DNA from 3 places in the Cupriavidus sp. GW823-FHT07A04 genome. Region 3 is predicted to be linked to each of the others. Evidence: predicted binding sites of a transcription regulator. Region 3 holds the regulator's gene; each other region holds the start of a gene.

Region 1 (3,232 bases), on a different contig from region 3:
GGGCGTGGCGCAGCTCGTCGATCGACTGCATCTGCGCCGCCACCCGCGCGCCGGCGCCGCGAAAGTGCCGTCCGAGGTGGGCGTAGCCGCGGTGCGCCGCGTACTCCAGCGGCGTCACGCCGGTCAGGAACAGGCGCAGCGCGTTCAGGTAGCGTGGGTCCGAGACGTTGAGGTGGCCGTTGTTCTGCACGAACGAATCGATGATCGCGTACAGCTTGCGCTCCTTTTCCGACTGGTATTTCCAGTAGGCGTCCATGGTCATGCGGAACGGGTCTTCCCATTTATCCCAGTCGTGGATCTTGATGCCTTCGTACTTGTCGTAGGGAAAAACCTTGTCCATCGGCTCGTAGGTGGTTTCCCAGCCGAGGTCGCGCGTCATCGTGGCGTACTTCTCGCGCAGGTTGAGCTTCTTGCGTGCGTCCATGTTGTCTGTCTCCGTTGTTTTTGCTGTGGGCGGGCCGATTCAGGCGTTCCAGTGCAGGGTGAAGGCGTCGTCGTCTTCGTCGATGTTTCCCGACAGCGAAATCAGGTTCAGGTGGATCTCCTGCAGGTTCCAGTCGCGCCCGAGCTTGTCGGAGACCAGTTCGCGCAGGATGGTCAGGTGTCCCGGCGCGTCGATCTTCACCATGGCGGGAAACTGCGACACCACCGCGTGTGGGTTGGCCTCGGTGATGGCCTCGATGATGGGACGGGTGTCGTCGTTGCTCTGCAGCGCGATATAGACGTTGGCGGTCATGGCGGTTTCCTCAGGCGGCAAGGCCGAGCTTGTTAAGACGCGTGTCGAACTGCTCCACGCACAGCGCCACCACCTGCTCGCCGCCCTCGCCCAGCAAGGTGTCGGCCACCGGCACCAGCGCCTCGGCCACCTGCGCGCGTGCGGCGCGAGCCCAGCCGGACAGCAGCATGCGATTGGCATCGGACTCTGCCGCGGCGGTCTGGATCACCGCGTCGACCCAGCGTGCGTGCTCCTCGCGCCAGTCGTTCATGAACTCAGTCAGCACCGCCAGCCCGGTGCCGCAGGCGCGCACGATGGCCGCGTCGGCGTGCTGGTACACCAGCGGATACAGGAGCCCGTCGAGCACGAGGTTCTGGGTAACGAAGGTCTCGAACCAGTCCTCGATCACAAAGCTGCGCTCGACCAGCCGGCGCATCGGCTGCCACGCGGCGCTCTCCATCCAGGCCACCTTGGCGCGCTCCAGCGCCACACCGGTGTTGCCGTCGAGCAGCATGCCGATGCGCGACAGGTACTGGGCAATGCCCAGGCGATCCATCGCGCAGTAGGTGCAGGCCTGGGTGATGGCCGTGCCCCAGCCGTAGTCGGCGCAATAGAAGTTGTTCATGTTGGCGCCCCACTCCACATGGCGCAGCGGCAGCAGGCCGTCGGCCAGGCGGTCCTGCCATTCGGCGGGCAACGCCTGCAGCAAGCCGCGCTTTTCCACGAAGGCGAAGCTCTTCTCGGTGGCGTCCTGCTGGCGGCCGCGCGCCGTCACGTAGGCGCCGTAGAAGTACTGGCGCGGGTCCTTGAGCGCGTACCAGTCCGCCATCACGATCGCGGTGCGGCGCTTGTCGTAGATCTCGTGTTGCGAGTCCCAGGTCGGGCGGTAGTGAAAATTCACTTCCGACTGCACATCGTAGGTGGCCTCCTGGTAGCGCGAGGCGGGCTTGTCGCCAAAGCGGCGCGCCACATGGCCGTAGGTCTGGCGCAGCGGCTGGATCTGCTGGGTCTTGATATCGACTTGCATCGCTTGGTCTCCTGGGTCTTGCTGTTTTTATGTGGGTGGTTCTGTGCGTGGTTCGGTGGGTGGTCCGGTGCGTGGGGGCTGGCCGTGCTCAGTCGTCCTGATCGGGCGCGGGGATCTCCGGCGGCAGGAAGCGCACGTGGTTGACGCTGCAGAAGGCCTCGAACATCGGCTCGGGCATGATCAGCTCGACATTGAGCTCGGGGTCCGCCACGCTGAACGCGAACTGCACAAAGCCCTCGGGCGTGCGGCCATCAACGCGGACGAACCGGGGCGAGGCTTCAAACAAGGGGACCGACTGGTTGATCATGACGCTGCTCCTTCGCGTGGGCTGTATGGCCTCTATTGCGAAGAGCGTGCCAGCTGGCGCAAACGACGGCGCCACAAGGCGCGTCGGGATTCGGGCCGCGCTGGGTTTCGCGTTTACCCGGAACTGCGCGTGCGCCGCGGCTCAATCAATTGATGAAGTGGATGGTGGAATTTGATCAAATGATCAAAGGCCGCGCCGGGTGGCGGTTTGCGGGGAGCCAGGTGTGACTTCGCAAGGCTGCGGCGTTGCAACAAGGAAGGGGGTTAGAAGTAGGAGGGGGAAGGGATTGCGGGCGCATGCGGCGCAATAAGCGGGGTGGTTACTTGATTGGGGTGGGGATTGGTGGATGGATCAAATGATTAAATGGGTTTTGGATAGTGGGTGGTGGGTGGCGCTGTTTGTTTGAACGGTGTTGGCGCTTGCACCCAAGAGCCATACGACATCCCGCTGCTGAGTTGGTCGCTGTTTCTTTGTACGGCGTTGGTTTTTGGACCCAAGTGCCATACGACATCCCCCTGCTGAGTTGGTCGCTGTTTCTTTGTACGGCGTTGGTTTTTGGACCCAAGTGCCATACGACATCCCCCTACGGGGGCTGCCGGTCACTCTTCTTTGCGTCGGCAAAGAAGACTAACGAGAAGAAAGCCGACCCTGCCGGGAGCAGAGCAATCGCGGGGGCGCAGGGCGCTGGTTTCGTCGTAGGGCCAGCGGTTCTGCTCGCTTCTGCCGGTACCGGTTTGACCGGCCACGAATCTGCCAGCTTCCGGGATTCGTGGTGAGGCCCCCGGTAGTAGACACCACTTGCTTCAAGCTGTCTGTCGCTCGCGGCGCGACCGGCCACGAAGTTGCGAGCGCACCGGTTCCGTCGTGGGCGCGGTGGCACCGCCTTGATTAGCCCGAGACCTTCACCACCGCGCCCGCCCCACCACGAAACCATTGACGGGCGATGTGTCGCGGCGCTTCGTGCCGGTAACGGCAGATGGTCGAACGCTCACCGAGCAAAGCGATCAGGGGCTCCACCACGTGACCATTGGGTCATGCAGTTACGATGACCTTTGAGCCGGTAGGATCCGCCAGCCAGCACTCCGGGCCGTACGACGAAACCACCGAGGCTGAACAGCCTTATTGCTCTGCGCCCGGCAGGGTCGGCTTTCTTCTCGTTAGTCTTCTTTGCCGACGCAAAGAA
Region 2 (3,232 bases), on a different contig from region 3:
AGTGCCCCCAGTCCGGCTTGCGCGTCTTCCACCAATAGGCGGTGGCATGGCTCGACCAGTTGTTGATGACCCTGCCGCTGGCCGACTTGTACCAACTGCTGCACGAGCCCGCCCACGCGGTCTGGCCAATGGCCGCCTGCAACGCCTGGTTGAAGCGCGTCACCACCTCCGGGCGCACCTCCATGGAGGCGAAGCGCGCCGAGCGGCAGGCCTGGATGCACCGCAGGACATAGCGGGCCTGGCACTCGAGCATGAAAATGATGGAGTTGTGGCCCAGGTTGGTATTGGGGCCGTACAGCACGAACAGGTTGGGAAATCCCGGCGCCGTCATGCCGAGATACGCCTCGGGATCCTCGCGCCACTGATCGGCCAGGGTGTGGCCGTGGCGGCCGGTGATGCGGATCGGCGCGAGGAAGGAGCGGGCGTCGAAGCCGGTGGCGAAGACGATGGCGTCGGCCCGATGCCTGGCGCCGTCGGCCGTGACCACGGCGTCGGATTCGACGCGCTCGATGCGGGCGGTCTCGACATGGACGTTCGGCCGCTTGAGCGCCTGGTAGAAATCGTCGGAGATCAGGATGCGCTTGCAGCCGATCGGGTAATCGGGCGTGAGCTTGGCGCGCAGCACCGGGTCGGGAATCATGTGCGCGAGGTAGCGGCGCGCCAGCGTTTCCAGTTCCCGGTTGCGGCCGCTGTCCCGCTGCATGCGCCCGAAGCGCAGTTCACGCTGCAGGTAGAGGTGCCAGCGATGCAGCCGGGCAGTCCACGGGTGCCGTTCGAAGCGCGCCTGTTGTCCGGGCGTATAGGCCTCGCCGTTGCGCGGCAGCACCCAGTTGGCGCTGCGCTGGAATACCGTCAGCTTGCCCGCTTCCGGCGCGATGCGCGGGATGAACTGCAGCGCGCTGGCGCCATTGCCGATCACCGCGACCTGCTTGCCGCGCAGATCGGCGTCATGCCGCCAGCGCGCGGAGTGGAAGGCCGTGCCGGCAAAGTGATCCAGTCCTGCAATATCCGGTGTCAGCGGGCGGTTGAGCTGCCCGGTGCCGCTGACGAGGATGCGCGCGGCGATGGTGTCGCCGTTGCTGGTGCGCACTCGCCACAGGCAGGCGGCTTGGTCGTAGCGCGCCTCGGTGACCTCCGTGCCGAAGCGGATATGCCCGAGCAGCCCGAAGCGCTCGGCGCAGTGCTGCAGGTAGCGATGGATCTCCGGCTGGGGCGAGTATGCGCTGGACCAGTCCGGCTTGGGCGCGAACGAGAAACTATAAAGATGGGAGGGGATGTCGCAGCCGCAGCCCGGGTAGGTGTTGTCCCGCCAGGTGCCGCCCACCGTGCCGGCCTTCTCCAGCACGACAAAGTCGTCGACGCCGGCTTGCTTGAGCTTGATGCCCATGCACATGCCGGCCACACCGGCGCCGATGATGACGATCTGGTCCGCGCCGGGCGTCGTTGACGCTTTCAATGGGCTGTCTCCGTCGTGCTTTTTCTGGGTAGTCGCGGCGCATGCGGCAACGCCTTGGCGCGCAATCGAGAGGCCACCATAGAGCCGATTGCGGATTCGGGCAAGGCACGGCGCAACATGCGTGCCGCCATGTGCCCCAATCTGAATCAGCCGGCGGCGGCGCACAGGCTTGGTGCGTTACGTTTGCGCACTATCGTGGTGCGATAGGTGGCCTGGCGGCCTCTGGAGGCTCGCCAGGCCGTGTGCACAGCCTTGTATACAAGCTTGTATGCCATGGCATGCTAGTTGCAGAAGAGGTACCCGGGGTGCGTTGTTCCTTTATCCAACACGACAATCTGGGAGCTGCAATGAAAAGACGTGACATGCTGAAGCTGTCGGCGGTAGCCGCCGCGGCCTTGTTTGCAACGGCAGGCGTGAGCCCGCTGGCATTGGCGCAGTCCAAGGAGCCGATCAAGGTCGGTATCCTGCATTCGCTGTCCGGCACCATGGCCATTTCCGAGACTTCGCTCAAGGACGTGGCGCTGATGACCATCGACGAGATCAACAAGAGCGGCGGCGTGCTTGGCCGCAAGCTTGAGCCGGTCGTGGTCGATCCCGCTTCCAACTGGCCGCTGTTCGCCGAGAAGGCGCGCCAGCTGATCACCAAGGATAAGGTTGCCGTCACGTTCGGCTGCTGGACCTCGGTGTCGCGCAAGTCGGTGCTGCCCGTTTATGAAGAGCTGAACTCGCTGCTGTTCTATCCGGTGCAGTACGAAGGCGAGGAAATGTCCAAGAACGTCTTCTACACCGGCGCGGCGCCCAACCAGCAGGCCATTCCCGCGGTGGAATACCTGATGAGCAAGGAAGGCGGCGGCGCCAAGCGCTTCTTCCTGCTGGGCACCGACTACGTCTACCCGCGCACCACCAACAAGATCCTGCGCGCCTTCCTGAAGAGCAAGGGCGTGGCGGACAAGGATATCGAAGAGGTCTACACGCCGTTTGGCCACAGCGACTACCAGACCATCGTCGCCAACATCAAGAAGTTCTCGCAAGGCGGCAAGACCGCCGTGATCTCCACCATCAACGGCGACTCCAACGTGCCCTTCTACAAGGAACTGGGCAACGCAGGCCTGAAGGCCAAGGACGTGCCGGTGGTGGCATTCTCGGTGGGCGAGGAAGAACTGCGCGGCATCGACACCAAGCCGCTGGTGGGCCACCTGGCCGCGTGGAACTACTTCATGTCGGTCAAGAACCCGGAAAACGAAGCCTTCAAGAAGCAATGGGCGGCGTGGGTCAAGGCGAACAACCTGCCGGGCGGCGACAAGCGCGTGACCAACGACCCGATGGAAGCCACCTACGTGGGCATCCATATGTGGGCGCAGGCCGTCAAGAAGGCCGGCACGACCGATCCCGACAAGGTGCGTGCCGCGATGTATGGCCAGACCTTCAAGGCGCCGGACGGCTTCACCCTGACCATGGGCGAGAACCATCACCTGTACAAGCCGGTGATGATCGGCGAGATCAAGGGCGATGGCCAGTTCACGGTGGTGTGGAAGACGCCCAAGGCCGTGCGCGCGCAGCCGTGGAGCCCGTTCATCGCGGGTAACGAAGGCAAGCCGGACAAGGTGATGTAAGCAGGGCTCCCGCCTGGCGCTCTCCTGCTCCCCCGCTTGGCCTCGCGGCTGGTGAGAGAGGGGAGGGCGCCAGGCAGTGCCTTTGCCTCTTCGCATGCTGTCCGCCGCTTCGGCGCGGTGGCGGCAAATCGTCACGCCGATCAAGGTGACGCGCGTGCTTCGC
Region 3 (3,232 bases):
ACTGGTGCACGTCGTCGGGGGTGGGCAGGGTAGCCAGTCCTTCGCGCATCTCGCGGTCGGACAGCAACTGGGCGATCTCGGAGAGAATTTCCAGATGCTGCTGGGTGGCCTGTTCGGGCACCAGCAGGAAGATCAGCAGCGCGACCGGCTTGCCGTCGGGCGACTCGAAGGGGATCGGCTCGGCCAGGCGCATGAAGGCGGCCAGTGGCTGCTTCAGTCCCTTGATGCGGCCGTGGGGGATCGCAACCCCCGCGCCCAGGCCGGTGGACCCGAGCGACTCGCGGGCGAACAGGTTGTCGGTCACGGTCGCGCGCGCTACGCCATGGTTGTTCTCGAAGAGGAGCCCGGCCTGTTCGAACACGCGCTTCTTGCTGGTGACGCTGACGTCGAGGTTGATGTTGCCGGGTGGCAGCAATTTAGCCAAACGATTCATGTGGAATGCGCAGGGTTTTCTAGTAAGCAGGCCCGGGGCCAGGAGGCGTCCCACCGGGCGGAAAGAGGTAAAAAAACCAAGGCCCGAGGTTTCCACCGGGTGTCCCCCCATGCCGGTGTCGGGCGTCTGGCCATTATAGAGCAGGCCCGCTTCCGCTTTGTGCATTGCAATAGCCGATGCGCTCAAGCGGTGCTGCATGCACCGGAATGGCTAGGCCGGTCAACCATGTATTGCACAGCATACACTGGTACATATGCGTTGCGGAATCCCCTGTGTGGCCCGATCGGGTAGGCTGCAACGAAAAAGCCGCGCTCTGGGCGCGGCTTGATTCCATTTTTCAAGGGACTGACACCGACGGCCCGGTATGTGGGCCGCCAGGCACGGTCATTGCTGCATCTGCGATGCGGCCATCTGATACTTGACCGCTTCACGGTCGTGGCTCTGCACGCGATCCTTGTGGCGAATCACCTGCCGGTCGAGCTTGTCGACCAGTGCGTCGATAGCGGCATACAGGTCTTCATGATGCGCTTCGACAAAGATGTCCTTGCCCTTGAGATGTAGATTGATTTCCGCGTACTGCCGCCGGTCCTTTTCTTTTGTATTGTCGACAGAGAGCAGCACACTTACGCCAATGACTTGATCGAAATGCCTGACGATACGCTCCAGTTTCGTTTCCACGTACTCACGCAGAGGGGGCGTGATGTCCAAGTGGTGTCCACTGATCTTGAAGTTCATAGCGTTTCTCCTTCTGAAAGAGCTGCATCAGGCAGGCGATGCAGCTCGGCTACAAAGTCTTACGGAGATTGACCGCGGGAATCTTGAGCGCTTCGCGGTATTTGGCAACGGTACGCCGTGCTACCACAAAGCCTTGCTCGCCGAGCAATTCGGCAATCCGGCTATCGGACAAGGGGTTCCTAGCGTCTTCGGCTCCTATCAATTGCTTGATCAACGCACGGATTGCCGTTGATGAGGCCGCGCCGCCGGTTTCTGTGGATACGTGAGAGCCAAAAAAATACTTCAGCTCGAAAGTCCCCATCGGCGTTGCCATGTATTTATTGGTAGTCACCCGAGAGATGGTGGACTCGTGTAAACCCAGTGTATCGGCAATCTCCCGCAAAACCAAGGGGCGCATCGCAATTTCACCGTGGGTGAAGAAGTTCTTTTGACGTTCGACAATGGCTTGTGCGACGCGCAATATCGTGTCGAACCTTTGCTGGATATTCTTGATCAACCAGCGTGCTTCCTGCAGCTTTTGCTGCAGTCCGGCCGCGCCTGCATCGCCTTTTGCACCGCGCAAAATCTGCGCGTACATGTCGTTGATGCGTAGCCGCGGCATCACATCCGGGTTGAGGTGGGCGATCCATCCGCCGCTCAATTTTCGAACAAAAACATCAGGCACCACGAAGTCCGCTTCTGGCCGGCTGTAGGCATGGCCGGGATAGGGCGCGAGCGAGCGGATCAGTTCATGTGCGGCCTTGAGTTCCGGTTCGTCCACTTGCAGCGCCTTTTTAAGGCGCGTGTAATCGCGCACCGCCAGCAGCTCGAGGTGGTTGGTGACGATGCTCAGCGCCAGTTCGCGCTGCGGATGCTTGAGCCTGCGCAATTGCAGCGCCAGGCACTCGGCGGCGTTGCGTGCCCCGACGCCCGGCGGATCGAAGCTCTGCAGCAGCGTGAGCACAGCCTGGATCTCGTCGACCTCGAACTCGAGCTCCTCCGGCAGCTCGCTGCAGATTTCCTCGAGCGTGGTGCTCAGGTAGCCGTCATCGTCCAGGGACTCGACCAGGAAGATAGCCAGCCCTTTGTCGCGCAGGGAAATCTTGAGCGGCGCCAGCTGTTCCATGAGGTGTTCACGCAGCGTGGGCTCGGCGTCGCGCAGCTGCATCGGGGTTTTTTCGTCGTCTTCGCCTTGCGGGCGGCGGGCGAAGTCGTCCAGGCTCCAGTCGCTGCCGTAATCCTCATTGCTGTCGGAGTAGCTGTCGTCGGCTTCGGGGGCGCCATCGGGACGGTTTTCGCTGGTGCCCTGGCCATCGGCGGGCGCTGGCGCGGGCGCGCTCTGCAGGTTCACCGAGCCGTCCGAGGACACGCGCAACGGGCTGTCCAGCCAGTCGTTCTCACGCTCGAGCAAGGGGTTCTCGGTCAGCGCCTGTTCCACTTCCTGCTGCAGTTCAAGCGTGGACAGTTGCAGCAGCCGGATCGACTGCTGGAGTTGCGGCGTAAGCGCGAGATGCTGCGAGAGGCGGAGCTGTAGCGACGGTTTCATGCGACCTATTTTATGCCCAACTTCCGTACTGATGGAACGGAAATTGCTATCGCTGGTGTCGCTATGATCGTTTGAAGGATAAAAGGCGACACCGAAGCCGCCCGGGGGACGATGCGCGGCAGGCGCCGCGCGCCCTTACATGCGGAAGTTCTCGCCCAGGTAGACCTTGCGCACCGACTCGTTGGCGATGATGTCCTCAGGCTGCCCGGACGCCAGCACCGCGCCTTCGCTGATGATGTAGGCGTGGTCGCAGATGCCCAGCGTCTCGCGCACGTTGTGGTCGGTGATCAGCACGCCGATATTGCGTGCCTTGAGGAAGCTGACGATGCGCTGGATTTCGCCAACCGCGATCGGGTCGACGCCGGCGAAGGGCTCGTCGAGCAGGATGAAGCGCGGCGCGGAGGCCAGCGCGCGGGCGATTTCCACGCGGCGGCGCTCGCCGCCGGACAGCGACAGCGCCGGGTTGTCGCGCAGGTGGGCAATCTGCAGGTCATCCAGCAGGGTGTCCAGCCGGCGCTCGATCTCGGCCTTGCCCAGGG

Evidence for each region. The regulator sigma-54, encoded in region 3, starts transcription at its own class of promoters, with help from an activator protein. The targets are predictions, from matches to a motif close to TGGCANGNAANCTGCTTT.
Region 1: the regulator sigma-54 is predicted to act here: its motif matches at 2,084-2,101, upstream of AC1Q7Q_RS13885 (phenol hydroxylase subunit).
Region 2: the regulator sigma-54 is predicted to act here: its motif matches at 1,731-1,748, upstream of urtA (urea ABC transporter substrate-binding protein).

The regions. Positions count from the first base shown of each region.
Region 1 covers NZ_JBXAHA010000007.1:100,793-104,024, forward strand. The annotation lists gene AC1Q7Q_RS13870 (aromatic/alkene/methane monooxygenase hydroxylase/oxygenase subunit alpha) at 1-424, opposite strand, end outside; gene AC1Q7Q_RS13875 (MmoB/DmpM family protein) at 464-736, opposite strand; gene AC1Q7Q_RS13880 (aromatic/alkene monooxygenase hydroxylase subunit beta) at 747-1,742, opposite strand; gene AC1Q7Q_RS13885 (phenol hydroxylase subunit) at 1,831-2,049, opposite strand.
Region 2 covers NZ_JBXAHA010000001.1:317,877-321,108, forward strand. The annotation lists gene AC1Q7Q_RS01460 (flavin-containing monooxygenase) at 1-1,456, opposite strand, end outside; gene urtA (urea ABC transporter substrate-binding protein) at 1,804-3,069, shown strand.
Region 3 covers NZ_JBXAHA010000008.1:63,460-66,691, reverse strand. The annotation lists gene ptsN (PTS IIA-like nitrogen regulatory protein PtsN) at 1-433, opposite strand, end outside; gene hpf (ribosome hibernation-promoting factor, HPF/YfiA family) at 818-1,168, opposite strand; gene AC1Q7Q_RS15255 (RNA polymerase factor sigma-54) at 1,218-2,693, opposite strand; gene lptB (LPS export ABC transporter ATP-binding protein) at 2,829-3,232, opposite strand, start outside.